DNA from 2 places in the Nonomuraea sp. NPDC001699 genome. Region 1 is predicted to be linked to the other one. Evidence: riboswitches for the same ligand, from Rfam matches in the RefSeq annotation. Region 1 holds a riboswitch; the other holds the start of a gene.
What was found. A riboswitch is a leader RNA that binds a small molecule or an ion and turns the genes downstream of it on or off. The one in region 1 is predicted to bind glycine.
Positions count from the first base shown of each region.

Region 2: linked by a shared signal. The riboswitch ahead of gcvP (aminomethyl-transferring glycine dehydrogenase) and the one ahead of gcvT (glycine cleavage system aminomethyltransferase GcvT) in region 1 are both predicted to bind glycine.

Region 1 is NZ_JBSFGF010000001.1:939,747-954,219, forward strand. It holds gene ACWCSU_RS04540 (L-serine ammonia-lyase) at 1-1,087, opposite strand, end outside; gene gcvH (glycine cleavage system protein GcvH) at 1,147-1,536, opposite strand; gene gcvT (glycine cleavage system aminomethyltransferase GcvT) at 1,533-2,618, opposite strand; glycine riboswitch at 2,653-2,752, opposite strand; glycine riboswitch at 2,773-2,870, opposite strand; gene ACWCSU_RS04555 (M28 family peptidase) at 3,084-4,457, opposite strand; gene ACWCSU_RS04560 (M4 family metallopeptidase) at 4,538-6,832, opposite strand; gene ACWCSU_RS04565 (gamma-glutamyl-gamma-aminobutyrate hydrolase family protein) at 7,055-7,744, opposite strand; gene ACWCSU_RS04570 (3-oxoacyl-ACP reductase) at 7,741-8,505, opposite strand; gene ACWCSU_RS04575 (aldehyde dehydrogenase family protein) at 8,602-9,945, opposite strand; gene ACWCSU_RS04580 (glutamine synthetase family protein) at 9,954-11,297, opposite strand; gene ACWCSU_RS04585 (FadR/GntR family transcriptional regulator) at 11,449-12,153, shown strand; gene ACWCSU_RS04590 (DUF2264 domain-containing protein) at 12,170-13,903, opposite strand; gene ACWCSU_RS04595 (substrate-binding domain-containing protein) at 14,028-14,473, shown strand, end outside.
Region 2 is NZ_JBSFGF010000007.1:311,495-325,967, reverse strand. It holds gene ACWCSU_RS23255 (hypothetical protein) at 1-316, opposite strand, end outside; gene gcvP (aminomethyl-transferring glycine dehydrogenase) at 443-3,274, opposite strand; glycine riboswitch at 3,329-3,440, opposite strand; glycine riboswitch at 3,441-3,537, opposite strand; gene ACWCSU_RS23245 (MerR family transcriptional regulator) at 3,586-4,206, opposite strand; gene ACWCSU_RS23240 (bifunctional nuclease family protein) at 4,354-4,824, opposite strand; gene ftsR (transcriptional regulator FtsR) at 4,957-5,583, opposite strand; gene ACWCSU_RS23230 (FHA domain-containing protein) at 5,607-6,119, opposite strand; gene ACWCSU_RS23225 (mannose-1-phosphate guanyltransferase) at 6,382-8,886, opposite strand; gene ACWCSU_RS23220 (CDP-alcohol phosphatidyltransferase family protein) at 8,891-9,472, opposite strand; gene ACWCSU_RS23215 (aspartate-alanine antiporter-like transporter) at 9,640-11,274, shown strand; gene ACWCSU_RS23210 (GNAT family N-acetyltransferase) at 11,300-12,049, opposite strand; gene ACWCSU_RS23205 (phosphoribosylanthranilate isomerase) at 12,042-12,632, opposite strand; gene ACWCSU_RS23200 (hypothetical protein) at 12,643-13,062, opposite strand; gene ACWCSU_RS23195 (response regulator transcription factor) at 13,125-13,823, opposite strand; gene ACWCSU_RS23190 (sensor histidine kinase) at 13,820-14,473, opposite strand, start outside.

The DNA of each region.
Region 1 (14,473 bases):
CCATGACCTCGGTGAGCCCGGCGGAGGCCATCGAGCAGGCCGAGCCCACCTCGCCCTGGCAGCCGACCTCGGCGCCGGAGATCGAGGCGTTCTCCTTGAACAGCACGCCGATCGCGGCCGCCGTGAGCAGGAAACGCACCACGCCGTCGTCGTCGGCGCGAGGGACGAACCTGGTGTAGTACGTCAGCACGGCCGGGATGATGCCGGCGGCGCCGTTGGTGGGGGCGGTGACGATGCGGCCGCCGGCGGCGTTCTCCTCGTTGACGGCCAGGGCGAACAGCGCCACCCAGTCCATCGCCTGCAGCGGGTCCTTCTCGGCCGACTCGGACTGAAGCCGCCGGTGGAGCTGGTTGGCCCTGCGCTTGACCTTCAGGCCGCCGGGCAGCACGCCCTCCTTGGTGATGCCGCGCCGCACGCACTCCGACATCACACGCCAGAGGTCGAGGATGCCCGAGCGGATCTCCTCCTCGGTGCGCCCGAACGCCTTCTCGTTCTCCAGCATCAGCGCGGAGATCGACAGGCCGGTGTTCGAGCAGTGCTTGAGCAGCTCCTCGCCCGAGGCGAACGGGTAGGGCAGGACGGTGTCGTCGGGCTTGATGCGGTCGGCGCCCGTGGCCTTCTCGTCCACGACGAAGCCGCCGCCGACGGAGAAGTAGACCTTCTCGCGCAGGGTCTCGCCGTGCTCGTCGCGGGCGGTGAAGCGCATGCCGTTGGGGTGCTCGGGCAGGGAGATCTTGCGTTCGAAGACGAGGTCCTGGCCCACGACGAAGGGGATCTCACGGGTGCCGAACAGCGTGACCGTGCCCGAGGCGCGCATCTCGGCCAGGCGGGCGTCGATGGAGTCGACGTCGACCAGCTCGGGCTTCTCGCCGGACAGGCCCAGCAGCACCGCCTTGTCGCTGCCGTGGCCCTTGCCGGTCAGGCCGAGCGAGCCGTACAGGATGACCTCGACGCGGGCCACGCGGGGGAGCAGGCCGTCGTCGTGCAGACCACGGGCGAACTTGTGCGCGGCGGCCATCGGGCCGCCGGTGTGGGAGCTGGACGGTCCGATGCCGATCTTGAAGAGGTCGAAGACGCTGATCGCCATTGATGGGCGCCCTTCAGTTCAGGAAGTGCCGGGGCCCGCCGCGGGCCCCGGCGTTGGTGTCAGGACTCGCCTGAGGTGAGCGCGGTGTACTCCTCGGCGGACAGCAGGTCCTCCGCGTCGCCTTCCATGCGCACGCGGAACATCCAGCCGTCGCCGTACGGGTCGCTGTTGGCCAGGGACGGGTCGTCGACCACGGCCTGGTTCACCTCGACGATCTCGCCGCCGACGGGCGAGTAGATCTCGCTCACCGACTTGGTGGACTCGACCTCGCCGACCGAGTCACCCGTCTCGACGGTCGAACCGACCTCGGGGAGCTGCACGAAGACGACGTCACCAAGAGCCTCGGCGGCGAAGGCCGTGATGCCGACGGTCACGGTGATGCCGTCGTCCACGCCCGACACCCACTCGTGCTCCTTGGTGTAGTTCAGGTCGTCAGGGATGTTGCTCACTTGTTCCTCCTGTAGAAGGGCAGCTCGACCAGGTCCATAGGTTCTTGGCTGCCCCGGATGTCCACGGCCAGACCTGTGTCGACCCCGGCGTCCACGTAGGCCATCGCGATGGGCTTCCCCAGGGTCTGGGAGGGCGCACCGCTGGTGACCTCGCCGACGACGGCGCCGTCGCGGGTGACCGGGTAACCGTGACGCGGCACCCGGCGGCCCTGGGCGACCAGGCCGACGAGGCGGCGGCGGGGCTGGTCGTCCTTGACCGCCTCCAGCGCCGCCCGGCCGACGAAGTCACCGGGCTTGTCGAATTTCACCACTCTGCCCAGCCCCGCGTCGAACGGGGTCAGGTCGGAGCTCAGCTCGTTGCCGTAGAGCGGCATGCCGGCCTCCAGCCTGAGGGTGTCGCGGCTGGACAGACCGGCGGCCTTGAGCCCGTGCGGCTCGCCGGCCGCCTCCAGGGCGCGCCATAGCGGCACGGCGTCCTGGTTGGCGACGAACAGCTCGAAGCCGTCCTCGCCGGTGTAGCCGGTACGGGCGATGAGCGCCTGGCGGCCGTCGACCTGGCCGGGCAGGCCCGCGTAGTACTTGAGGCCGTCGAGGTCGGCGTCGGTGAGCGTGGCCAGGATCTCCTGGGCCCTCGGGCCCTGGATGGCGATGAGGGCGTACTGCTGGGAGCGGTCATCGACCACCGCGTCATACGACTTCGTACGATTTTTCAGCTCTTCTAGGACCTTGTCGGAGTTCGAGGCGTTGGCCACCACCATGAACTCCTCGTCCGCCAGCCGGTAGACGATCAGGTCGTCGAGCACCCCGCCGCGCTCGTCCACGATCATCGTGTACCTGGCCCGGCCGCGCGCGAGCGCCGACAGGTGGCCGACCAGCGCGTAGTCGAGGGCGTCTGCGGCCTGCGGCCCGGTCAGGAAGATCTCGCCCATGTGCGAGAGGTCGAACAGCCCGGCCGCCTCGCGTACGGCTTTGTGCTCCGCCGACTCGCTGCCGTACCGGAGCGGCATGAGCCACCCGGCGAAGTCGGTCAGCGTGGCGCCTAGGGCCTCGTGGACGTCTCGTAGCGGCGTAGGTCGGGACATTTGTCGCACCTCAGGACAGGATTGGATGCCAGCATCCTCCCCCTCTGTCATGGATGCCTGAGAGCTTCGCCCGAGTTTTACCGGACTTTCACCTTCGGCGAGGCCCCCAGGGCCTGCTTTCCAGAGGTCACCTCCCCGTAAGAACGCCTTACAGGGCTGCCGCGCGGTCCTTTGCCTTGAGAGGTTCGCGGGGAGGGCTTGCTCCTTCAGGGACCCTGACCGGATGTCAGAGTGCTCTCCCGCACGGTTTCGCCGGTGATGTCCGTCAGCCTAGTGCCGACATGGGGGTGTTGTCGCGCTTCGCCCCTGGATCTCGCCGGCACACCGCACGCAGCGAAAAGCGGCCGCGGCCCCGGAGAGGCGGGGCCGCGGCCGCGTTGGTGGCCGCGCGCGAGCCGGTCATGGCAGGTCAGCTCGCACGCGGCAGCCTGGACGCGGGCCGGCGCGAACCGGCCCGCGTGGGGATCAGGCGCGCGCCCAGAGGGCGGGCACGTTCGGCGGCTCCCAGCCCGGCAGGCTGGTGTGCGCCTGGAGGCAGCGGTAGCTGACCCCCTGGTAAGTGACGACGTCTCCGGCCGTGTACGACTTGTAAGCCGTCCAGGTGGTGCCCTGGCCGTCCCCTCCGACGGTCAGGGTGAAGGAGGCGGAGTGGTCCGCCGTCGCCCCGTCGCCGTTGATCCCTATGGTGTACGTCCCCGCCGCGGCGCCGCCGGTGGTGGCGACCGTGACGGTGGACGACTGGCCCGCCTGGATCGTGGACGGGCTGAAGGAGACGGTGACCCCGCTCGGCACATTCCCGGCGGAGAGCGCGACGCTCTGCGCCTGGCCGGACGTGACCTGGGTACTGACCGCCGCGGTAGCCGACTGACCGGCCTGGACCGATGCCGACGACGGGGTCACCGAGATCGAGTAGTCGTTCTCCGTGGGCGTGCTGGTGCCCACGGCGAGCTTCCATATGGCGTACGCGATGGCGTCGGAGTTGCGGTCGAGCGCCGTGGTGTTGATGGCGCTCGGGTAGCTGTCGCACGCGCTGTGGTAGCAGCGGTCGAACGCCTGCCCGGCCGAGCCGCCCCACTTGGCGGCCTGAGCCGAGCTCTTGACCGCCCCGGCCCCCGTGGCCAGGCCGCCGACCCGGACACCGGCGCTCTTGAAGGAGGCGTGGTCGCTGCGGCCGTCGCCTTCCCTGTCACCCTCGGTCTGCAGGCCGATGGTGGCGAAGTAGTCGTTGAAGGTCCGCTGGATCGCCGCGTCGTCGTCGTAGACGAAGTAACCGGCGTTGGTCGAGGCGATCATGTCGAAGTTCAGGTACACCTCGACGCCGCTCGCGCCGCCGTTCTGCACGTAGTACCTGGACCCGACCATGCCCGCCTCTTCGGCGCCCCACCAGCCGAACCGCACGTGCTTGGTGAGCGTGGGCCTGCGGGCGGCGAGGGTGAGGGCGTTCTCCAGGAGCGCGGCCGAGCCGGAACCGTTGTCGTTGATCCCGGGGCCGGCCGCGACGCTGTCGAGGTGGGCGCCGAGCATCACGGTCTGGTTGGCCGGGCCGCCCGGCCAGTCGGCGATCAGATTGCTGCCGCCGCTGAAGCTCTGCACCCGGGTGGTGAACCCGGCCGCGTCGAGCTTGCCCTTGATGTAGTTGATCGAGGCGGTGAAGCCCGGCCTGCCCGAGGCGCGGTTGCCGCCGTTGCTCGTGGCGATGGACTGCAACTGGCTCAGATGCGCCGTGACGTTCGAGACGGGGATGTCAGGCGGGGGGTCGGCGGCGGCGCCGGCCGGTCCGGCCGGCGAGGTGAGGGTCAGGGCCAGCGCGGCGGTGGCCGCGGCGCCCAACCTGAGCATGGCGTTCACGATCTGTGGCTCCTGAAGGGGCTCAAGGGGGCTGGGCGGCCACCCCGGCGTGGCCGCCCAGGTCGTGCGACTTAGACCGGCTGCCAGAGGGCAGGGGTGTTGGGCGGCTCCCAGCCCGGCAGGCTGGTGTGCGCCTGGAGGCAGCGGTAGCTGACGCCCTGGTAGGTGACGGTCTGCCCGGCCGTGTAGGCCGTGTAGGTCTGCCACGTGGTGCCCTGGCCGCCGCCCACCGTCAGGCTGAAGGAGGCCGAGTGGTCGGCGCTCGCGCCGTCGGCGTTCAGGCTGATCGTGTACGTGCTGGGCGTCACACCGCTCGTGGTCGCGAACGTCACCGTGGACGACTGCCCGGCGGTGATCGTGGACGGGCTGAAGCTGACCGTCACGCCCGAGGGCACGTTGCTCGCCGACAGGGCGATGCTCTGCGCCTGACCGGCGGTGACCTGCGTGCTGACCGTGGCGGTGGCCGACTGACCGGCCTGGACCGAGGCCGACGACGGGGTCACGCCGAAGGAGTAGTCGTTCGGCGAGCTCTGCCCGATCTGCAGGTTGTAGGTGGCCTGCCGGTCGACGTCGGTGCCGTCGGCCGTGATCGCGATGGAGTGGCTGCCCTGCGGGCTGCTCGCCGAGGTGCTGATCGTCAGCGTGGAGCTCTGACCGGCGGTGATCGTGGCCGGGCTGAACGAGGCGGTCACGCCGGCCGGCAGGGTGCCGGTCCGCAGGGTGATCGACTGCGCCGAGCCGCCGGTCACGGTGGTGCTGACCGTGGTCGTGGTGCTCTGGCCCGGAGTGACGCTGCCGGAGGCCGGGTTCAGGTTGACCGAGAAGTCGTTGCTGCCCTGGGTGCAGGTCGGCTCGCCGGACTGGGCCCGGACGCTGACGCCGTCCCAGGCGTTCTTGACCACGTTGAACTCGGTGCAGCTGCCCGGGTACAGGGTCTTGGCGGCCTGGAGGGTGGCGACCCTGGCCTTGGCGTGCGTCCACGGCTGGGTCTTGTTGTTCAGCGCGGACATGAACACCTCACCGGCCTTGCGGATGCCGATGCCGGTGATCGCGGCGCCGTTGTCGCAGCGGGTGCTCGCGGGCTTGCCCGAGGGGTTGGTGCCCTCGGCCACGAGGTAGAACCAGTGGTTCTGCGGGCCGGCCGCCGCGTGCACCTCGGTGTTCGGGATGGAGGTGCTGTAGCAGTTGGGGTGGCTCAGGGCCGACGGGTTGTACATGTTGCGGATCGGCCCGGACCCGGAGAGGTTGACCTCCTCGCCGACCAGGTAGTCCGGCGGGTCGTTCGGGTTGTTGGCGTACGCCTCGGTCAGCGCGCCGAAGATGTCGCCGGTGGACTCGTTCATGCCGCCGGTCTCGTTGCCGCTGCCGGAGCCGCCGCTGGTGAACTGGAAGATGCCGTGGCCGAACTCGTGGCCGACGACGTCCATCGACGTGAGCTGCTGGGAGTTGGCGGAGTTGTGGCCGAAGGAGCCGTACTGGCCGTTCCAGTAGGCGTTGACGTCGGCCAGGCCGACGCGGGCCGGGTAACCGCCGCCCTGGCCGTTGATGCCGTTGCGGCCGAGCCAGGCGCTCAGCATGTCCCATTCGCGCTGCGCGGCGTACAGGGCGTCGACGCAGGCGGTCTCCAGGTTCGTGCCCGAGCCGTTGCCCCAGGTGTCGGTGGTCTTCGTGTACGGCGAGCCGTTCTGGCCGCCGCACGCCACGCCGCTCCTGCGGGGGTCGCGCATCGTGTACGAGGGGCTGGTGTCGATGGTCACGGTGCCGACGTAGTAGCTGTTGCCGGTGCCGTCGCGCACCTCGTCCCACTCGTCGATGACCTTGCCGGTGAGGGCGTCCACGTAGACGTGGAGCTTGCTCTCGTGGCCGGTGGCGTTGGCGCCGGTGACCAGGACCTCCCAGGCCAGGCGCGGGGTCGTCGTGGTGGCGTGGACGGACAGCACGGGCGTGGCGACGGTCTCGACCCTGGCCACCTTGGCCCTGGCCGTCACCGCGGCCTGGGCGGCGGTCACCTTCGCCTTCGTGCCGATCCCGATCTTCGTGCGCTGTCCGGTGGTGACCGTGTCGACCACCGCGCCGGACGCGTCCGTGGTGACGACCACTTCGCCGCCGTACACGGGCAGGCCCGCGTGCTTACGGGCGTAGGTCAGGTACTGCAGACCGCGGACGCCTTCGACGGTCGACGTCAGCGTGAACGTGTCCTGCTCGGATGCCAGCAATGCCGCCGAGTCGGCCTGGATCGCGTTGTGTGCGGTGGCGATCGCGTTCCTGCGGTCGTCGGCGGTGGGAGGATCGGCCACCTGCGACGCTTGGGCTGTGGCGCTCGTGGCGCCCACCAGCGAGCTGGTGGTCAGGGCTAGCGCGAGCATTGCGGCAGCCCCCAACCTGAGTTTGGGGTTCACTCTCTGGCTCCTCAGGGGGGTGTGGAGTGGAAGAGCCCCGGCCGGCTGGGGATGAACACAGGGTGACACCGGGATGGCGCGGCCCGGTACCCAACAAATTTCCTATAACACGGTGATATGGCCCCCTGAGCTGGGATTTCGTGCCGTTTCAGGCCGCAGAAAAGGTAAAGAAGCTTTCCAGTAAGGGGCTCAGCAGGCCGCCGTGAACGCCTCGAAGAGCGCCAGGCCGTCGCCCGCCTCCGGATGCCACTGGACCGCCACCGCGAACCCCTCGGAGCCGAGCTCCACCGCCTCGATCGTCCCGTCGCCGGCCGTGGCGGTGACCGTGAGCCCGGGGGCGAGATCGTCGACGGCCTGGTGGTGGTAGTGCGGGACCGTCACCGGGTCCGTGCCGAGCGCCTCGGCCAGGCGGCTGCCGGGGACGGGCGTGACCGGCAGGTGGCCGAATTCCCCGGGCGTGGGGGCGTGGCCGGTGTGCCCGGTCACGTCGGGCAGGTGCTGGTGCAGGGTGCCGCCGAGCAGCACGTTGAGCACCTGGAGGCCCCGGCAGATGCCCAGGAACGGCAGCCCCGCCTCCAGGGCCGCCGACAGGAGGGCGAACTCGGCCTCGTCCCGGAACTCCCGGACGTAGCCGGTGCGCTCGTGCGGGGCCCGGCCGTACCTGGCGGGGTCCACGTCGCCGCCGCCGGCCAGGACGAGACCGTCGAGCCGGCCCACGACCTGGGCGGGGTCGCCGGCCGGCGGCAGCAGCACGGGCTGTCCGCCGGCCTGGACGACCTTCTCGACGTACATGTACGGCAGGAGCGCGACGGGCAGGTCCCACACGGTGAACCGGGCGGGCTCCACGTACGTCGTGATCCCGATGACCGGACGGGTCACAGCGGCGTCACGTACGCGCCGGAGATGCCGCCGTCCACCAGGAACTCGGCCCCCGTGATGAAGGAGGCGTCGTCGCTGGCCAGGAACGCCACGGCGGCGGCGATCTCCGACGCCTCGGCGAAGCGGCCCACGGGGACGTGCACCAGCCGCCGCTGGGCCCGCTCGGGGTCCTTGGCGAACAGCTCCTGCAGCAGCGGCGTGTTCACCGGCCCCGGGCACAGCGCGTTGACCCGGATGCCCTCGCGGGCGAACTGCACGCCCAGCTCGCGCGACATCGCCAGCACGCCGCCCTTGGAGGCCGTGTACGAGATCTGCGACGTGGCCGACCCCATCACCGCCACGAACGACGCGGTGTTGATGATCGAGCCCTTGCCCTGCCGCCGCATGTACGGGATGGCGTGCTTGCAGCACAGGTAGACGCTGGTCAGGTTGACCTCCTGGACGCGGCGCCAGGCGTCGAGGCCGGTCTCCAGGATCGAGTCGTCGTCGGGCGGCGAGATGCCGGCGTTGTTGAAGGCGATGTCCACGCTGCCGTAGGTCTCGTGGGCCGTGGCGAACATCCGGACGACGTCGTCCTCGCTGGTCACGTCGGCCTTGACGAAGAGGCCGCCGACCTCGCCGGCCGCCTTGGCGCCCGCGTCCTCGTCGATGTCGACGCAGACGACCTTCGCGCCCTCCTGCGCGAACCTGCGCGCCGTGGCCAGCCCGATGCCACTGCCCGCCCCGGTGATGACGGCCACCCGGTCCTGCAATCGCTGCACTGTGTTCACTTCCTGTCCGATTGGTCGTTCACCTTCCTCATTCGCTTCGCGAAGTGCTTCGTTCCTCAGCCCTTCACTCCGCTCACTGCGTCAGGTTCACTCCCATGAGATGAAGACGTTCTTGGTCTCGGTGAAGGCCGTCAGGGCGTCCGGGCCGAGCTCGCGGCCGAGTCCGGACTGCTTGAAGCCGCCGAACGGGGTCCAGTAGCGCACGGAGGAGTGCGAGTTCACCGACAGGGCACCCGACTCGACCGCGCGGGCCACCCGCAGCGCCCGCCCGACGTCGCGCGTCCAGATGGACCCGCTCAGCCCGTACGGGGTGTCGTTGGCGATGCGCACGGCCTCGGCCTCGTCGGCGAACGGCACCACCGACACGACCGGGCCGAAGATCTCCTCGGTGAAGGCGCGGTCGGTGACCTTCGAGGTCAGCACGGTCGGCGGGAACCAGTAGCCCTTGCCCCGCGGGCAGTCGCCCTGGAGGTAGGGCGTGCCCTCGACGAAGCCCCGGACCCGTTCCAGGTGATCGGCGCTGATCAGCGGGCCCATCTCGGTGGACTCGTCGAGCGGGTCGCCGACCTTGACGCCGCGCACCGCCGCCGACAGGCGTTCCAGGAACTCGTCGTACACCTCGGCCTGGACGAGGATGCGCGAGCGGGCGCAGCAGTCCTGGCCGGAGTTGTCGAAGACCGCATAAGGAGCAGTTTTTGCCGCTTTTTCGAGATCCGAGTCAGCAAAGACGATATTTGCGGACTTGCCGCCCAGTTCCAGCGTCACCCGCTTGACCTGCGCCGCCGCCTTCGCGGCGATCTCCTTGCCCACCTCGGTCGACCCGGTGAACACGATCTTGGCCACGCCGGGATGCTCGACCAGCCGCGCCCCGGCGACCTCTCCCTCGCCGGGCAGCACCTGGAGCACCCCCTCGGGCAGGCCCGCCGCCAGGGCCAGCTCGGCCAGCCTCAGCGCCGTGAGCGGGGTCCACTCCGCCGGCTTGACGATCACCGTGTTGCCCGCCGCCAGCGCCGGGGCGACGCCCCACGACATGATCAGCATCGGGAAGTTCCACGGCACGATCACGCCCACCACGCCCAGCGGCTCCTGGAAGGTGATGTCCACGCCGCCGGGCACGGGGATCTGCTTGCCGTGGTTGCGCTCGGGGGCGGCGGCGTAGAAGTGCAGCACGTCGCGGACGGCCCCGGCCGCCCAGCGCGCGTTGCCGATCGGGTGCCCGGCGTTGTCCAGCTCCAGCCGGGCCAGCTCCTCGCCGTGGGCGTCCACCAGGTCGGCGAAGCGGCGCAGCAACCGCGCCCGGTCGCCCGGCGCCACCTCCCGCCAGCTCCGGTACGCCTTCGCGGCCCGCTCCACCGCCCGGTCGACCTCGGCCGCGTCGGCCATCTCGACCTCGGCGACGACTTCTTCCGTCGCCGGATTAACGATCCTCATGCCTGCCGTCACATTCGCTCGAAACCACGGAACAGCTCCCAGTCCGTCACCGCCGCGTCGAAGGCGGCCAGCTCCACGCGCGCGTTGTTCGCGTAGTGCTCGACCACGTCGTCGCCGAACGACTCCCTGGCCAGCTTCGACCCCTCGAACAGCGCGAGCGCGTCCCGCAGCGTGTGCGGCACGGTCTCGGCGCCGGAGTCGTAGGCGTTGCCCTCGAAGGCGTCCTCCAGCGTGAGCTCCCGGTCGATGCCGTCCAGCCCGGCCGCGATCAGCGCCGCCACCGCCAGGTACGGGTTGACGTCCCCGCCCGGCACCCGGTTCTCCACCCGCAGCGACGGGCCGTGGCCCACCAGCCGCAGGGAGCAGGTGCGGTTGTCGACGCCCCACTTGACGGCGGTCGGCGCGAAGCTGCCCGGCACGTAACGCTTGTAGGAGTTGACGTTGGGCGCGTACAGCAGGGTGAGTTCGCGCAGGTGGGCGAGCTGCCCGGCGATGAACCGCGCGCCGAGCGGCGAGAGCCCGTACGGCCCCTCGCCCGCCATCGCGGGGTCGCCGTCGGGGCCGCGCAGCGAGATGTGGATGTGGCAGGAGTTGCCCTCGCGCTGGTTCGGCTTGGCCATGAAGGTGATCGAACGGCCCTCCTGGGCGGCGATCTCCTTGGCGCCGTTCTTGTAGATCGAGTGGTTGTCGCAGGTGCGCAGCGCCTCGTCGAAGCGGAAGGCGATCTCGTGCTGGCCCAGGTTGCACTCGCCCTTGGCCGACTCGACGTACATGCCGGCGCCCTCCATGTCGCGCCTGATGCGCCGGAGCAGCGGCTCGACGCGGGCGGTGCCGAGGAGGGAGTAGTCGACGTTGTAGAGGTTGGCGGGGGTCAGGTCGCGGTAGGCGCGCCGCCAGGCCTCCTCGTAGCTGTCGTCGTAGACGACGAACTCCAGCTCGGTGCCCACGTACGCGGCCAGCCCCCGGTCGGCCAGGCGGGCGAGCTGGCGGCGCAGGATCTGGCGCGGTGAGGCGGTGACCTCGCCGCCCTCCTCCCAGGCCAGGTCGGCCATGACCAGGGCGGTGCCGTCCTGCCAGGGGACCCGGCGCAGGGTGGACAGGTCGGGTTTCATCGCGAAGTCGCCGTAGCCCCGGTCCCAGGAGGACATGTCGTAGCCCGAGACGGTGTTCATGTCCACGTCGACCGCGAGCAGGTAGTTGCATCCCTCGGAGCCGTGGTGCAGCACCTCGTCCAGGAAGTAGCGGGCGGAGAGCCGTTTGCCCTGCAACCTGCCCTGCATGTCGGCGATGGCGAGCAGCACCGTGTCGATCCGCCCGATCGCGGCCTCGCCCCGCAGTTCCTCGACGGACAGGAATCCGTTGCCCGCTGGTTCGCTCACCCTAGGTCGCTCCGATCTCGTCTGAAGCGCTTTCCCGTTGATTGGGCTAGTCTCAGACCATTGATGTGCATGCCGGGATCGCTTGTCAAGACCTGAGGACACCTTGGACGATTCGGCGCGTTTGATGACAGTGCTCCGCCCGGTGAGGGCGGGAAACGCCTTCGAGGAGACCGTGGAACGGCTGCTCCAGGCGATCAAACTGGGCGTGGTGGCGTACGGCGACAAGCTGCCGCCCGAGCGCGAGCTCGCCGTGCGGCTGGGCATCAGCAGGGTCACCCTGCGCGAGGCCATCCGCGCCCTGCAGGACGCGGGCTACCTCGACGTGCGGCGCGGCCGGTACGGCGGCGCGTTCGTCACCTACGTGCCGCCCCGGCCCGACGCGGGCGACCTGCGGCAGGCGGTGGCCGACATGGGCATGGCCGAGCTGTCCGACGCGCTCACCTTCCGGCTGGCGGTCGAGTGCGGGGCGGCGCAGGTGCTGGCCACCTCCGAGCTCACCCCCGGCAAGCGGGAGGTGCTGCTGCGCCGGCTGACCGAGCTGAACGAGGCGCCGCTGGAGGACTACCGGCGCCTCGACACGGCCTTCCACCTGTCGATCGCCGAGCTGACCGGCTCGACGCTGCTCGCCACCACGTGCGCCGACGCCCGCTCCCGGGTGAGCGACCTGCTGAACATGATCCCGATGCTCCAGGTGAACATCGAGCACGCGGCCGTCCAGCACCGGGCCATCGTGGACGCCGTCCTGGCCGGCGACCCGGACGCGGCCCGCCGGGCGATGGCCGAGCACCTGGAGGGCACGGCGGCACTCCTGCGCGCCTTCCTGTCCTGAGCGTGGGCCGGGGCCGTCAGGCGGTGTCGCCGCCCGGTTCGCGGACGGGGAAGGCGTGGTGCGTCCCGTCGGGCCAGGTCAGCGTGATGCCGTCATCGGTCACCGACGCCGACGGGACGCCGGCCGAGCCGTCGCCCAGGACGGCCGCGCTGACCGCCCAGCCGTCCTCCGCCACCCCTTCCAGCACGGGCACGGCCGCCGGAGCCCCGAAGGCGCTGCCCTCGGGATCGTCGGCGACGTAGGCCCGGCTGTAGCCGCAGACCGCGACCAGCTCGGAGACCAGCCCGTCGCCGTCCCGGACGCGGGCGCCGGGCCCGTCGGCCGGGTCCGCGACGAGCGCCCAGCCGGTCTGCCGGACCGGCGAGCCCGGGGCGACCCGATGGACGCGCACCTCGACCGCCCCCCTGATCACGCTCAGGCTCTCCACGCCGTCGCCCGCCGAAGCGGCCCACGCCAGGTCGCCCGCCGAGCCCGCGCCCCGGGGCGTGATCGTGCCGCGCCCGGTGACCGTGCCGTCCGGGCGGACCAGGCCGAAGTGGTTGTCGGGGACGCGGACGGTCGGGGCGGTGCGGGTGGAGTAGGCGTAGCGGTCGTACAGGGGGTCGCCGGGGTGGTGCTGGCTGCCGTGGTTGAGCAGGCGGGCGACGTCACCGGTGTTCTGGACGACCAGGCCGGGGCCGGGCAGCGCGGCCAGGCCGGTGGGGCCGGGCTCCTCGGGGGACGTCCAGACCGGGTGGTCGGCCGGCAGCAGCAGCCCGAGGAACGCCTTCGAGGCCCAGTACGGGGACGCCGAACCGGAGTAGGACTGCAACGAGGGCTCGTGAGGGCCGTGCCAGCCGAGCGTGAGCAGCCCCTCGGCGGACAGCGCGCCCGCGTCGAGGAAGCGGCGCAGGACGCCCGAGGCGATTCGGCGGGTCTGGCCGGGGGACAGCGGCGTGGCGTCCAGCAGCGCCCCCGCGAAGAGCGAGGTGGCCGAGGCGAAGCGGTAGGTGAGCGAGCGTCCCTGGTGGAGCATGCCGCCGTCCTGGTCGAAGGTGAGCGCGTAGCTCTCCAGGAAGCGGCGCAGGCGGGGGCCGGGGGAGCCGTGGCCGGACAGGTGGGCCAGCAGGGCCGGGTAGAGGTGCATGGCCCAGCCGTTGTAGTGGTCGAAGGAGCGGTTGTCGCCGTCGGCGTACCAGCCGTCGCCGGCGTACCAGGGCTCGATGCGGGCCAGGCCGCGCTCGACCGCCGCGTCGGCCTCCTCCGTGTGCAGGCCGGCGGCCGACAGGAAGCCGCCCACCATGGCGGGGAACAGCCACCAGTTGTTGTCCACCGGCTCGTGACACAGGGCCTCGGCGAGGTAGGCGGCGACGCGTTCGCGGGTGGCGGGGGGCAGCCGGTCCCACAGGCGCTCGCGGGTCAGCCAGAGGGACAGGGCGATCGAGGCGGCCTCGACCATGGGCTGGGTGCGGTCCTCGACCGGCTGCCAGACGCCGGGGCCGGACTCCAGGCCGCGCGCGTAGGGGGCGAGCAATTCCTCGGGGCCGCCGCCGGCCACGCGGAAGGCGGCGAGCAGGAAGGTGCGCGCGTACCCCTCCAGGCCGTCGCAGCGTGACCAGCTCTCGCGCCCCGGCAGGTTGATCACGGCGCCGTCCGCGGAGCGGTACGGTTCCACCGCGGCCAGCAGCCCGTCGGCCACCGCCTCCCAGTGGGCGCGGGTCCAGCCGGTGTACGGGCTGAGCGTTCGATCCTCCGGCGGAAGCGGGAACATGCGGCACTCCAAAGGGACGTCCGGTCTCCGGCGGGACCTTAGCATCCTGATCGAACGAAAGCATCCGTTCAAAAACGAAAGCACTTCCCGGTAGGATCGTAGGGTCGAGTCAGAAGGAGTCGCGGTGTTCGCCGAACAACGTCATGAACTGATCCTGCGCGAGGTGCGCGAGCGCGGTTCCGTACGCCTGGCCGAGCTGGTCGACCGGCTCAACGTCTCGATGGTCACCCTGCGCAGGGACGTCGAGCACCTGGCCGGGCAGGGCCTGGTCAACCGCGTGCACGGCGGCATCACCCGGCCCGAGTCCGTGCCCGCGCCGGCCCGGGAGCGCTCGCTGACCCTCGGCATGCTGGTGCCCTCGGCCACCTACTACTACCCGGCGGTCATCAAGGGCGCCCGCGAGCAGGCCGAACGTCTGGGCGCCCGGCTCGTCCTGGGCGTCTCGCGCTATGACGACGACGAGGACCGCACCCAGGTCAGGCAGCTCGTGGACGGCGGCATCGAGGGCCTCCTGCTGACCCCGAGCAGGCAGCCGGACGCCTCGCACGAGCACTGGCTGGCCGAGCTCGG
Region 2 (14,473 bases), on a different contig from region 1:
GCACGGCCTGCCAGGCGGCCCTGGCCTGGTCGTCGCGGCCCTCACGCTCGAAGCCCTGGGCCAGGTGGCAGGCGGCCTGGGCGGCGTACTCGGGATGGCCGGTGGCCAGCGCGGTGCGGGCCGCGGCGCGGGCGGCGTCGGTGTCGCCGCGTTCGTCGAGCACCACGGCAAGCCCCACGGCCGCCTGGGCCCGGTCGGGGCTGTCGGGGTCGGCGACCAGCTCGGTCAGTATCGCCGCCGCACCGTCGAGGTCGCCGCCCTCGGCCAGGCGGCGGGCGGTGTCGAGAGGCGGGGTCTCCAGCTCTGAGAACGTCAAGAGAGCTCCTTCGGGCGACGGATCGCACCGAGCCTAACGGCTCGTCGCGATCATGTCTGCTCACTTGACGGTGTGGGACTGGGCCGTGCCGGAAGCGGGCCCCCGGGCGGGGACCCGCTTGCGGGATCAGTCCTCGTACGCCTCAAGAGGCGGGCAGGAGCACACCAGGTTGCGGTCGCCGTACGCCTGGTCGATGCGGCGCACCGGCACCCAGTACTTGCCCTCGCGCAGCGAGGCCAGCGGGTAGGCCGCCTCGGTCCGCGAGTACGGGTGCGGCCACTCGTCGGCGGTGACCGACTCGGCCGTGTGCGGCGCGTTGCGCAGCGGGTTGTCGGTCTTGTCGTAGTCGCCGGAGGCCACCTTGGCGATCTCGCCGCGAATGGCGATCATGGCGTCCACGAACCGGTCGAGCTCGTTCAGGTCCTCGCTCTCGGTCGGCTCGATCATCAGCGTGCCGGCCACCGGGAACGACATGGTGGGCGCGTGGAAACCGTAGTCGATCAGGCGCTTGGCCACGTCGTCGACGGTGACGCCGGTCTCCTTGGTGATCTGGCGCAGGTCCACGATGCACTCGTGCGCCACCAGGCCGCCGCGGCCGGTGTAGAGCACCGGGTAGTGCGGGGCCAGCCGCCTGGCCAGGTAGTTGGCCGACAGGATGGCCTGCTCGGTGGCCGCCGTGAGGCCCTCGGCGCCCATCATGCGCACGTACGCCCACGAGATCGGCAGGATGCCCGCCGAGCCGTACGGGGCGGCCGAGACCGGGCCGACCGGGCCGCCGTCGCGCAGCGGGTGGCCGGGCAGGTAGGCCGCCAGGTGGCCGCGGACCGCGACCGGACCGACGCCGGGGCCGCCGCCGCCGTGCGGGATGCAGAACGTCTTGTGCAGGTTGAGGTGGGACACGTCGGCGCCGAACTCGCCGGGCTTGGCCAGGCCGACCAGGGCGTTGAGGTTGGCGCCGTCGACGTAGACCTGGCCGCCGGCCTCGTGCACCTTGGCGCAGACCTCGGTGATCGACTCCTCGTACACGCCGTGCGTGGACGGGTACGTCACCATGATCGCGGCCAGCCGCTCGCGGTGCTTGGCGATCTTGGCGTCGAGGTCGGCCAGGTCGACGTTCCCGTCGCTGTCGCAGGCCACGACCACGACCCGCATGCCCGCCATGACGGCGCTGGCCGCGTTCGTGCCGTGCGCCGAGGACGGGATCAGGCACACGTCGCGCTCGGTGTCGCCGTTGGCCTGGTGGTAGGCGCGGATGGCCAGCAGGCCGGCGAACTCGCCCTGGGAGCCCGCGTTCGGCTGGATGGAGACCGCGTCGTAGCCGGTCACCTCGGCCAGCCAGCCCTCCAGCGTGCCGATGAGCTCCCGGTAGCCCTCGGTCTGGGCCTCCGGCGCGTACGGGTGCACGCCCGCGAACTCCGGCCAGGTGATCGGCTCCATCTCGGTGGTCGCGTTCAGCTTCATCGTGCAGGAGCCGAGCGGGATCATCGAGCGGTCGAGCGCGATGTCCTTGTCCTGGAGCCTGCGCAGGTAGCGCAGCATCGCGGTCTCGGAGCGGTGGCTGTGGAAGACCGGGTGGGTCAGGAAGTCCGACTCGCGCAGCAGGTCGGCCGGCAGCGCGTCGGCCGCCAGGTCCACGTCCGCGTCCGCGCGCTCGACGCCGAAGGCGGCCCACACCTTGACCAGCTCGGCCGCGCCGGTCTTCTCGTCACAGGCGACGGAGACGTGGTCGTCACCGGCCTGCCACAGGTTGACGCCCCGCTCGGCGGCGGCGGCGACCACCTCGGCGGCCCGGCCGGGCACGCGGACGAGCACGGTGTCGAAGAACTCGCCGTGCACGACCTCCAGGCCGGCCTCGCGCAGCCCGCCGGCCAGCGCGACGGCGTGCCGGTGCACCCGCCGGGCGATCCGGCGCAGGCCCTCGGGGCCGTGGTAGACGGCGTACATGCCGGCGATCACGGCCAGCAGGACCTGGGCGGTGCAGATGTTGCTGGTGGCCTTCTCGCGGCGGATGTGCTGCTCGCGGGTCTGCAGGGCCAGCCGGTAGGCGGGGTCGCCGTCGACGTCGACCGACACGCCGACCAGGCGGCCGGGCATCTGCCGCTGCAGGCCCTCGCGTACGGACATGTAGGCCGCGTGCGGCCCGCCGAAGCCGAAGGAGACGCCGAAGCGCTGGGAGGAGCCGACGGCGATGTCGGCGCCCAGCTCGCCGGGGGCGGCCACGAGCGTGAGGGCCAGCAGGTCGGCGGCGGCCACGACGAGCGCGCCCGCCTCGTGCGCCCTGGCGGCCACGTCGCGGAAGTCGCGCAGGCGGCCCGAGGCGCCCGGGTACTGCACCAGCACGCCGAAGCACTCGGGCAGGTCGCCGTCGAGGTCGTGCTCGACCAGCGTGATGCCGAGCGGCTCGGCGCGGGTGGCCAGCACGGCCTTGGTCTGGGGCAGCGTGTCGGCGTCGACGACGAACACGTCGCTCTTGGACCTGCCCGCCCGGCGGGCCAGCGTCATGGCCTCGGCCGCGGCGGTGCTCTCGTCCAGCAGGGAGGCGCCGGCGACGTCGAGGCCGGTCAGGTCGGAGACGACCGTCTGGAAGTTCAGCAGCGCCTCCAGGCGGCCCTGCGAGATCTCCGGCTGGTACGGCGTGTAGGCGGTGTACCAGCCCGGGTTCTCCAGCAGGTTGCGCCGGATGACGGCGGGCGTGACGGTGTCGTAGTAGCCCAGTCCGATCATGGAGGTCAGCACCCGGTTGCGGGAGGCCAGCTCGCGCAGCTCGGCGATGGCCTCGGTCTCGCTCGCGGCGGGCGGGAGCTGGAGCCGGTCCTTGGCCCTGATGGCCTCGGGGACGGCCACGGCCACCAGATCGCCGACGGACTCGAAGCCCACGGCCTCGAGCATGCGCTGCTGCTCGGACTCCGATGGGCCGATGTGCCGGGACGAGAACGGCGGAGCGGACAGGTCGGTCATGGAGGTTGCCTCCTGAGGCGTGGAGACCGGCGCCGGGGCGCGGGCGAGTGCCGGATCTCCCCCTCTGTCAGCGCGACGTCATCGCGACCTGAGAGCTTCACCCCGCCGTGGGGCTTGCACCGTCGGTGAGGTGCGCCTGGCGGACGCACCTGCTTTCCAGAGTTGCCTCGCCCGAGCGGTACGGGATGCCTGAGAGATTCCGGGGAGGGTTGCTCCTTCGGCGCCCCAGGACCGAGGCCCAGGGACTCTCCCGCACGGGGTCGTCAGCCTTACTCTGTCCTAGATTACTACGGTGTGTTCAGCGGTTCAGCTCACCCCGTGCGGCGTGCGCGGCGCCGCTTGGCGAGCTCGTCAGTGGGATGGTCGGCCGGGACGCTGTCCTCGACCGCCGCCCGTTCCCCCGGCAGCTCCGCGAGGGAGCCCTCGACCTCGCGCCAGACCCGGCCGAGCGCGATGCCGAACACGCCCTGCCCGCCCTGGAGGAGATCGATCACCTCGTCGGCCGAGGTGCACTCGTAGACGCTGACTCCGTCGCTCATGAGCGTGATCTGCGCGAGGTCGGCGACCCCGCGGTCACGCAGGTGCTGCACCGCGGTGCGGATCTGCTGCAACGACACGCCCGTGTCGAGCAGCCGCTTGACGACCTTGAGCACCAGGATGTCGCGGAAGCTGTAGAGCCGCTGCGAACCCGAGCCGTGCGCGGCTCTTATCGTGGGCTCCACCAGGCCGGTACGCGCCCAGTAGTCGAGCTGCCTGTAGGTGATGCCGGCCGCCGAGCAGGCCGTGGGCCCGCGGTATCCGATGTCGGCGGGCAGCGTCGTGGGCTGCTCGTCAAAGAGCAGGCCCTGCTCTCCGGCACGCTGCCGCGCGCTCTCGCGCCGCACCGGATCTTCCTGGCCGGCCGTCTTTCCCTCGCCGCTGCTGACCGCCACGCGGACCTCCGGCTTTCTCTCATCCCGCGGCCTGATCTGGGGGTTCGTAAAGGGCGACCACGGGTTTCACTTGCACCGTAGGACCGTGACCATGCTCAGTCAACGATCCGGCTCGGCGCGTCGTGAAGCGTAAATGCACTGAAATACCTACCCCGCCCTGCCGAAGTCCTCGGGAGTGATCGTGTCAAGGAACTCCCTGAACTTCTCCACCTCGTCCTCCTGGTCGTCCGGGATGATCACACCGGCCTCCTGGACCACCTCTTCGCTGGCGAAGATGCGGGCGCCGGTGCGCAGGGCCAGGGCGATCGAGTCGGACGGCCTGGCGCTCACCTCCACGCCGTTGGAGAACACAAGGTCGGCGAAGAAGATACCGTCACGCAGGGCCACGATGTTGACCGCGCGCAGCCCGACGCCGAGCGCGCTCAGCACGTCCCTGAACAGGTCGTGGGTGAGCGGCCGGGGCGGCGGCTCCTCGGCCTGCGCCAGGGCGATCGCGGTCGCCTCGGTCATGCCGATCCAGATCGGAAGGAACCGTTCCCCGTGTGCCTCCTTGAGCAAGACGATCGGCTGATTTGTGGGCATCTCAACTCGAACGCCCACGACCTCCATCTGCAACACGGGCTGCTCCGTATTCGACCGGCCGGTCGCCCGGCACAGCTGTTGACTGGGTCGCTTCTGCTACACGCTTATGCATTTCAACGTAACACCCGGCAGGCCTGGAATGTGCCCCGGCCTTCCAGCTCTGTGCCCTCAGCGGCCCAGGACAGACCTGACCCCGCTGCGCACCAGAGAGGCGTGCAGGTCGAGCAGGAGCTGGGACAGCTCCCTGGCGGCCTCGTCGGCCTCGCCGATGGCTCCGGGGGCGCGCCGCTTGAGTATGGGCGCGACGGTCTGCTCGACCAGGCCGCACTCCCGCTCGGCGGCGGCCTTGACCGCGCGCAGGTGGCGGGCGTGCAGGCCGAAGCGGGCCAGGGCGCCGACGCTGCGCGCGACCTTCAGCGCCTCCTCGTCGTAGCGCCTGGCCACGGGGGCGAGCAGGCCGTAGTCCTCCAGCTCGGCGAGGGTCTCCTCGTCGATGCCGGCGGCCTCCAGCAGCTCGGCCCGGTCGAACCGGATCTCCTGCGTCTGCTGCACCGCGCGCGGAAGGCCGAAGCTCTCCGCCATCCTGTCCTTGATCACCCGCAGCGGCAGGTAGTGGTCACGCTGCTCGGTCAGGATGAACCGCAGTTGCTCGACGTGAAGGTGGGTGAACTTGCGGTAGCCCGAGGGGCTGCGCTCGGGCTCGATGAGCCCCTCACCTTCCAGGAAACGGATCTTGGACACGGTGACGTCGGGGAACTCGCCCTGCAGCAGGGCGAGCACCTCCCCGATGCTCATGTGCGAGCGTGCCGCCTGTGAGCTCATGCGCCGGCGTTGACCCTCATCAGGAAGACGAGGCGGAACTTGCCGATCTGCACCTCGTCTCCGGAGTGCAGGGGGACCTCCTCGATGCGCTCCCGGTTGACGTAGGTGCCGTTGAGGCTGCCGACGTCGCGCACGGAGAACTGGCCGCCGCGGTGGCGGTAGAACTCGACGTGGCGGCGGGAGACGGTGATGTCGTCGAGGAAGATGTCGCTCTCCGGGTGGCGCCCGGTCGTGGTGAGGTCCTTGTCGAGCCGGAACCGGCTCCCCTGGTTGGGCCCCCTGGTCACCGAGAGCAACGCCGTGCCGGGCGGGAGCTGTTCGACCAGCGCCCGTTCGGCCAGGAGCATGTCGCCTGTCTCAGCCTCGTACGCCTCGATTCCCGCGACCGAGATCGTCGATGTGGTGTCCCCGGCGACCTCGGGTCTGGTCAGCGGTGACCCACAGCGGGAACAGAAACGGGCATCCTCGGGGTTGGCGTGCCCGCACTGCGTGCAGTAGACGCTCGGCATCGATCGGCTCGGCCTCCTACCGCGAAGACGCGGCGACGGTGCTGGGGACGCGCCTGCCTTCGCTCTTCAAGTTTGCGAATGCCGCAACTTACGCTGATCAGCGGCAAAGGTCAAGGCGGGGCGCTGGACTGTTGGTTCGGACGCTGACAAAGTTACCGCCGCCCCCACCCCGTGGTCCATGCCGCCGCGCGTTTCTACATTACGATCTTGCGGCACTCCGCGCGCACATCGCGTGCGAAGGGTTTTTCGCTACTCTACGTGATCAGACGGCTGCCTGTTCGACCACGCGGGCCCAGCGTTCGAGCAACGCCTGGGCGCCGTCCATGTCGGGGGCCTCGGCCCACAGGTCGGTGACGGGCTCGGCGGCGGCGGGCAGGATCAGCACCCACGAGCCGTCGTCGCGGGCGACCCGCACGCCGTCGGTGGTGTCCACGCGCCAGCCGCCGGGCTCGGCCTCGGCCGCCTCGATGACCGAGCGCATGACCGCGCCCTTGGCCGCCCACTGGGTGGGGACGCTCCGCCGGAGCAGTTTGACCTCGGGGATCCTGGCGTCGATCTGGCTGAGCGACAGCCGGGTGCGGGCCACCAGCCCCAGCAGGCGCATGAACGCGGCCAGGCCGTCGATGGCCGGGCTGAACTCCGGCACGACGAACCCGCCGCGCCCGTCCGCCGCGAAGATCATGTCGGGGCCCTGGGCGGCGGAGGTCAGGGCGTCCAGGGCGGTCGAGGTCCACTGCACCTGCACGCCGTGGAAGCGGCAGACCTGCTCGGCGACGCGCGTGGTGGTGACCGGCAGGGCCACCCGGCCGCCCCTGCGCTCGGCCGCCACCAGGTCCAGCACGACGAGCAGGGCACGTTCCTCGCTGATGAGCTGGCCGGTCTCGTCCACCAGCGCGATGCGTTCGCCGACCGGGTCGAAGCGCACGCCGAAGGCCGCCCGCGAGGAGCTGACCAGCTCCGACAGGCGTTGCAGGCCGCGGCGGCGCTCGGCCAGCGTCTCGGTGGGCGAGACGTCGTCCAGGCGGGCGTTGACGGTGAGCACCTCGACGCCGGCCCGGCTGAGCAGCGTGGGCATCACCAGGGAGGAGGTGCCGCCGGCGCAGTCGACCACGACCTTCATGTCCTTGACGCCGGTCACGCCGATGGCCCGCATCAGCTCGTGCGTGTAGCCCTCGACGGCCCTGGCCGGGTAGTGCAGCTCGGCGATCTCGCCGGGGAAGGCCCGCCGGTACTCCTGGCGGGAGAAGACGCGCTCCAGCTTGCGCTGGGCGGCCGGGGGCAGGTCGGCGCCGCGGTCGTCCATGATGACGATGTCGGCGCTCTGCGGGTCGCCCGGCGTGGTGCGCAGGGCGATGCCGCCGGCGGCCGACTCGCGGGCGGTGTGGAAGCGGGCCACCGGCAGCGGCGCGGCCTCCAGGTCCAGGACGTTGATCGCGGCGGCGGTCAGCGCGCCGATCACGGCCCGTTTGAGCGCCCTGGCGGCCAGGGAGCAGTCGCGGGAGGTGACGACGTAGGCGCCCTTGCGCAGGGTGGTGGCGTAGGCGCCGGCCAGCCGGACGCACAGCTCGGCGGTGATCTCGACGTTCACCAGGCCGCTGACTCCGCGGGGGCCGAACAGGTTGCGCTGGCCGCGCGACTCCCAGATGACGCTGGTGTTGACGACCGCGCCGGCCTCGATGGTCTTGAACGGGTAGACCTTGACGCCGCTGGAGACGTACGCCTCGGCCTCGATGACGCATTCGTCGCCGATGACGGCGTCCTCCTCGACGCGGGCGCCGCCCATGACGTCGGTGCTCTTGCCGATCACACAGCCGCGCAGGTGGGCGCCGGGGCCGAGGTAGACGTTGTCGTGGACGACCGCGCGGTGCAGGAAGGCGCCCTCACGCACGACCGCGTTGTTGCCGAGCACGGTGAACTCGCGCAGTTCGGCGCCCGCCTCCACCTTGGCGTAGTCGCCGATCAGCAGCGGGCCCTTCAGGACGGCGTCGGGGTCGACCGTGGCGGAGTCGGCCACCCAGACGCCCGGGGAGAGCTCGAAGCCGCCGATGTCGAGGCGGACCCGGCCAGACAGGGCGTCGGCCTGGGCCTTGAGGTAGCTGGCGTGGGTGCCGACGTCCTCCCAGTAGCCGTCGGCGACGTAGCCGTAGATGGGGGCGCCGCGTTCCAGGAGGGCGGGGAAGACGTCTGATGACCAGTCGACCGGTTCGCCGTCGGCCACGGCGTCGAGGACCTCGGGCTCCATGACGTAGATGCCGGTGTTGACGGTGTCGGAGAAGACCTGGCCCCAGGTGGGCTTCTCCAGGAAACGCTGCACGCGCCCGTTCTCGTCGAGGATGATGATCCCGAATTCGAGCGGGTTGGGGACGCGTTTCAGGCCGATGGTGACAAGAGCCGAATTTTCGCGATGAAAACGGATCATGTCGGATAAGTCGATATCCGTGAGGGCGTCGCCGGAGATGACCAGGAAGCGGTCGTCGCGGAGGCGGTCGGCGGCGTTCTTGACGCTGCCCGCGGTGCCCAGGGGCAGGTCCTCGGTGGCGTACTGGAGGTTCATGCCCAGCTCGTCGCCGTCGCCGAAGTAGTTGCGCACGAGGGCGGCCAGGAACTGGAGGGTGACGACCGTCTCGGTGATGCCGTGCCGTTTGAGCAGGCGCAGGACGTGTTCCATGATCGGGCGGTTGACCACGGGAAGCAGGGGCTTGGGCTGGTTGGCGGTCATCGGACGCAGCCGAGTACCCTCCCCGCCCGCCATGACGACCGCCTTCACCCGATCACTCCTTCGTGGTCGCGGTTACGAGTTGGCGCACCTGCACCACGTACAGGATCCCTGCCCACCAATACAGGCCCGTGCCCCACAACGCGAAGGCCCACCCGGCAATTCGCGCTATTTCGGCATACCACCCGGTGTGGGAGGCGAGGAAGAGCAGCGGGAAGGCGTACATGAGGTTGAACATGGCGGCCTTGCCCAGGAAATGCACCTGAAGTGCCTTATAGCCATGTTTGCGTAGTACGGGGAACGAACAGGCGACGAAGAGCTCCCGCGCCACGATGACGGCCACCAGCCACCACGGGATGACCTCCCGCAGCAGCAGCGCCAGGATGGTGGCGAAGACGTACAGCTTGTCGGCGGCCGGATCGATCACCCGGCCGAGCTTGCTGGTCTGGTTGAACGCGCGAGCGATCTTGCCGTCGAGCCAGTCGGTGAACCCGGCCACGATGAGGATGGCGATGGCCCACCCGTCCGCCCGGGGGCCCAGGACCAGCCAGAGGAACACGGGGACGCCCAGGAGGCGCAGGAAGCTCAGCAGGTTGGGAACCGTCCAGATCCGGTCCTCGGCGGAAGTTTCGCTCACGCAGAGACCCTACTGCGTGGAACTCCGGCACAGACGCCCCACCAGCGACCATTCCCCGCGCGCGGGGAGGGCGGGGCGGGAGGAGTGGGCGTTTCGCGGCTTGTGACGGCGGGAAAAGGCTGGGTGATCGATCCCCCCGCGGTGCCGGCCTGGCTTGGGGGGATCGGATGTGGCCCTGGGAGTCCGGCGTGCTGCGGGGCGCGCCGGAGATCGCCTTGTTCCTCTGCCTGGCCCTCGGGTTCGCCCTGGGCCGGATCAGGTTCCGCGGGGTGGCGTTCGGAGGCGTGGCCGGGACGCTGGCCGCGGCGCTGGCCGTCGGGCTGCTGACCGGCGGCGTCACGGTCCACCAGCAGGTGCGCGTGATCGCCTTCGCGATCTTCGCCTTCACCCTCGGCTACACCCTCGGGCCCGCCTTCTTCGCGGCGTTCGCCGGGCGCAACCTGCGGTACCTGTGGTTCACGGTCGCCGAGGTCGTGGGGGCGCTGGCGGTCACGGCGCTCGTGGCCGACGCGTTCGGGCTGGATCCGGGCACCACGGCCGGGCTGATCGCGGGGGCGGCGGCCGGGCCGGTGGCGCTGGGGACGTCGGCCGACGCCCTGCAGGCCGCCGGGGTCGCGCAGGGCGCGCTCGGGCCCGCGTACGTCCTGTCCTATCTCTTCGCCCTGGTCACGATCGCGCTGCTGACCGGCCGGGCCGCGCCTGCGGTGCTGCGGTTCGACCCCGGCGAGGAGGCCGCGGCGCTGTGGCGGCGGCTGGACGGCGCGGAGGAGACGCCGCCGCCGGCGGTGCTGGGCAAGGCCCACCAGGTCACCACCGGCGAGGGCAGGACGGTCGGGCAGGCGGAGATCGCGATGGGCACCCGCGTCTCGGTGGAGCGGCTGCGCAGGAACGGCCGGCCGATCCCGTTCGGCCCGGACACGCTGCTGCAGCGGGACGACGAGGTCGTGGTCGTGGGCGTGCGGCAGGACGTCGTCAACGCGGGCGCGGTGGTCGGGCCCGAGGTGCCCGGCGGGCGGGAGCTCGACCTGGATCTGGAGGTGGCCGACGTGACGCTCGCGGGCCGGCCGCCGGCGACCGTGCGGGACCTGCGCGCCGGGCTGTCCGGCCAGGGGGTGCAGGACCTGCACGTGTGCGAGGTGACGCGGGTGGGGTGCCGGTTGCCGGTCCGGCCGGGCACGGAGCTGTGCGCCGGCGACGTGGTGCGGGTGACCGGGATGAAACGGGACGTGGACCGGGCGGCCGCCTGGCTCGGGGCGCGGACGGACGCCGGACGCCGGGCCGACGTCGTCTACCTGGCCGCCGGGCTCGTCGCCGGGCTCGTGGCGGGGGTGGCGGGCGGCCTCACGGTGTCGATCGGCTGCCTGGTGGCCGGGCTGGTGTTCGGCCGGGCGCGGGCGGGACGGGCCCGCTTCGGGCAGTACGACGCGGGCGCGGCCCGGGTGGTGGGCGAGGTGTCGCTCGGCGTGTTCGTGGCGGCCCTCGGGCTGTCGGCGGGGCCGGCGGCGGTGGAGCTGGTGGGGCGGCACGCCTGGCAGGTGGCGCTCGGCGCGGTCGCCACGGCCGCGGTGCCCGTGGTGATCTCGCTGGCCATGGGGGCCAAGCTGATGATGTCGCCGCCGCCGCTGGTGCTCGGCGCGGTGACCGGGCAGCACGGCCTGACGACCGTCCTGGGCGCGGTGCGGCGGATGTCGGGGAACGGGACGCCGCTGCTGGCGTACACGGTCGTGCACGCGCTGTCGGGAGCCGTGCTGGCCCTGCTGGGCCCCGCCGCGGTGGCCCTGGCCCGCTCGGTGGGCGCCTGACCGGGCCGCCGGCTTCGCGGAAGGGTCAGGTGCGCAGGAAGGCGTGGGTGTGGCCCACAGGGACGAAACCGAGCCGGCCGTAGAACTCGCGCGGCCAGTCGTCGGCGTCGGCGACCAGGAACGTCAGCTCGGCGCCGGCCGTGGCGGCGAGCAGCGCGGTCAGCAGCGTGCGGGCGAAGCCCCGGCCCCGGTGGCGCTCGCCGGTGTAGACGTTCTCGATCTGGGCGACGCCCTCGTGGACGTAGAGGTCGGCCCGGGCGGCGACCTGCCCGTCGGGGGCGCGTACGGCGTGGAACTCGACCAGGTCGGCGCCGGCCGGGCGGGCCGCAGCGCGCGCGGCGAGCCCTTCGACCACGCCCTCCTCCGCCTGCGGCAGCGACTCGTGCCACTCCTCGCGCAGCACGGGCACCAGCTCGGCCAGGTCGAGCCGCTCGGTGGCGGCGGCGGGCGCGGCAGGGCGGGGGCCGTGGAAGGCCATGACGACGTTCGTCTCGTGCTGGTAGCCGGCGGCGCCGAACGCGGGCCGGAACTCCTGCCCCAGCCGGTCGTCGTCGACGCACACCAGCCGGTGGCCGAGCCCGGCGAGCCGCTCGTCGGCCGCCGCAAGCACCGGCCCGGGGGCGCCGCTCCAGACGATCAGCCTGTTGTCGTCGTGCGACATCGGGTAACGCTCGTCGAGCACCGCGAACCCGCCCGGGACCGGCGTGACGACGGGCGCCTTGCGGCGGGCGAAGTCGTGCACGAAGCCCAGGGCCCGCGACAGCTCGTCAGCCACCGCGGGCGGCCCGGAGGAAGGCCCTGATCAGGGCGGAGTCCTTGACCCCAGGCGCGGTCTCGACGCCGCTGGACACGTCGACCCCCCACGGGCCGGCGGCCTCGACGGCCTCGGCCACGTTCGACGGGTCGAGCCCGCCGGCCAGCATCCACCGGCCGGACGGGCGGCCGCGCACCGCCGCCCAGTCCCACGGCTCCCCCGAGCCGGGGCGCGGGGCGTCGACGATGAGCAGGTCTTCGTCGTGGGCGCCGCACCGCAGGTCGGCCGCGGCGTCGACGGCGCGCACGAGCGGGCGGCCGAGGTCTTTCAGCGCGGTGAAGTCGGCGTGGGGGTGGTTGCCGTGCAGCTGGACGGCGCGCACGCCCGAGGCCAGCGCCGCGGCCCGGACCGTCTCGGGGTCCTCCCCCCGGAAGACGCCCACGGTGAGCACGTGGGCCGGGATCGCCGCGGCCAGCTCGGCCGCCCGCTCCGGCGTCACCCTGCGCGGGCTCCGGGTGAGCACGAACCCGATGGCGTCGGCGCCGGCCTCGACGGCGGCCTCGACGTGCTCGGGCTCGCTCAACCCGCAGATCTTCACATACACACCACAGACCTTAGCGGCGCCGGGACGCCGACGGCGACCAGGACCAGATCAGCAGCGCACCGATGAGGCCGAACAGCAGCACCCCGTTGGGCACGTGGGCGCCCAGCCAGGACCAGGTGAAGTGCTGGAGGAGGCCGACGACGAGCAGTGCGACGCTGGCCCACACCGGCCAGCCGGCGCCGCGGCCCGGCCGCCAGACCAGGACGGCCAGCACGATCTGCACGAGCGCAACCAGGTGGACGACCATGCCCGCCATGACGTGCGTCTCGGACAGCGCGCCGCCGCCCGCCGCCACGGCCTGTCCGGCGAACGAGGCGGCCACGAGCAGCGCGGCGGCCTGGGCGATGATGACGACGCGCAGGCTGTACAGCAGCCCCGCCGGCACCTGTCGTGTCGTGCCGGGGCGCGGCATGACCTGAGTCTCCCCCATGATGTGCATCCTTTCTGCGAACGAAGGACCCACATCGTGTCGAGGGCGGCCCCACAAGGTCGTCAGCCTGCGGGATGACCCCCCGGTCCCCCACGTGGCGGACGGACCGGGCGGAAGGCGGCGTCCACCAGACCGGCGCGGTGGGCGACCACGGCGGCCTGGATGCGGTTGCGCAGGCCGAGCTTGTCCATGGCGGCGGCGATGTGCGTCTTGACGGTGGTGACGCCGACGTGCAGCTGCTCGGCGATCTCGGCGTTGGACAGGCCGGTGCCGACCAGGGCGAGCACCTCCAGCTCGCGTTCGGTCAGCCCGGACGGCGGCGGCACGGCGGCCTGCTCCTCGGAGGCGAGGAACCGTTCGACGACCCGGCGCAGCACCGAGGGGGCCAGCAGCTGCTCCCCCGCGGCGGCCCTGCGCACGGCGTCGACCATGCGTTCCGGCTCGTCGTCCTTGACCAGGAAGCCGACGGCCCCGGCGCGCAGGGCGGCGTGCACGTCGGCGTCCTCGGCGAACGTGGTGAGCACGACGACGCGGGCCGCCGGGCGGGCCGCCAGCACCCGCCTGGTCGCCTCCAGGCCGTCGACGCGGGGCATGCGCAGGTCCATGAGGATGACGTCGGGCACGTGGCGTTCGGCCAGGCGGACGGCCTCGGCGCCGTCCTCGGCCTCGCCCACGACCTCCATGTCGCCCGCAGCCTGCAGCAACATGCGCACGCCCGCGCGGACCAGCGCCTGGTCGTCGGCCACCAGCACGCGGATCACGCGGCGCTCCTGGCGGGCAGGCTGGCCAGCAGCAGCCAGCCGCCGTCGCCGTCGGGGCCGGCGCTGAGGGTGCCCCCGAGGGCGCGCACGCGCTCGCGCATGCCCGCCAGGCCGCGGCCGGAGGAGGGCAGGCGCTCGATGACGGTGGGCGGGCGGCCGTTGCGGATCTCGATGGACAACCCTTCCTCGGCGGGGGCCACGATGACCCGGACCCGGGTGCCGGGTCCGGCGTGTTTGAGCACGTTGGTGAGACCTTCCTGGACGATGCGCGCGGCGGAGGCGCGGGCGATGAGCGGGGCGCGGTCGCTGGCCGGGTCGAGGTCGAGGTCGACGACGAGCCCGGCGGCGGCCATGCGTTCGGCGGATTCGCGGACCACGTCGGCGGGGTTGGCCAGCAGGTCGGGGCCGCGGTCGGGGTCGCGCAGCAGGTCGAGCAGGTCGCGCAGGTCCTGGAGCACCTGGTGGCCGGTCTCGCGGATGTCGGACAGCGCGTCGGCGACCGGCCCGTCGGGCGCGGTGAAACGGGCGGCGCTGGCGCGCAGCACCATGGCGCCGACGTGGTGGGCCACGATGTCGTGCACGTCGCGGGCGATGCGCTCGCGCTCGGCGAGCTGGTCGGCGCGCACCTGGGCGACCGCGAGCCGGGCCGA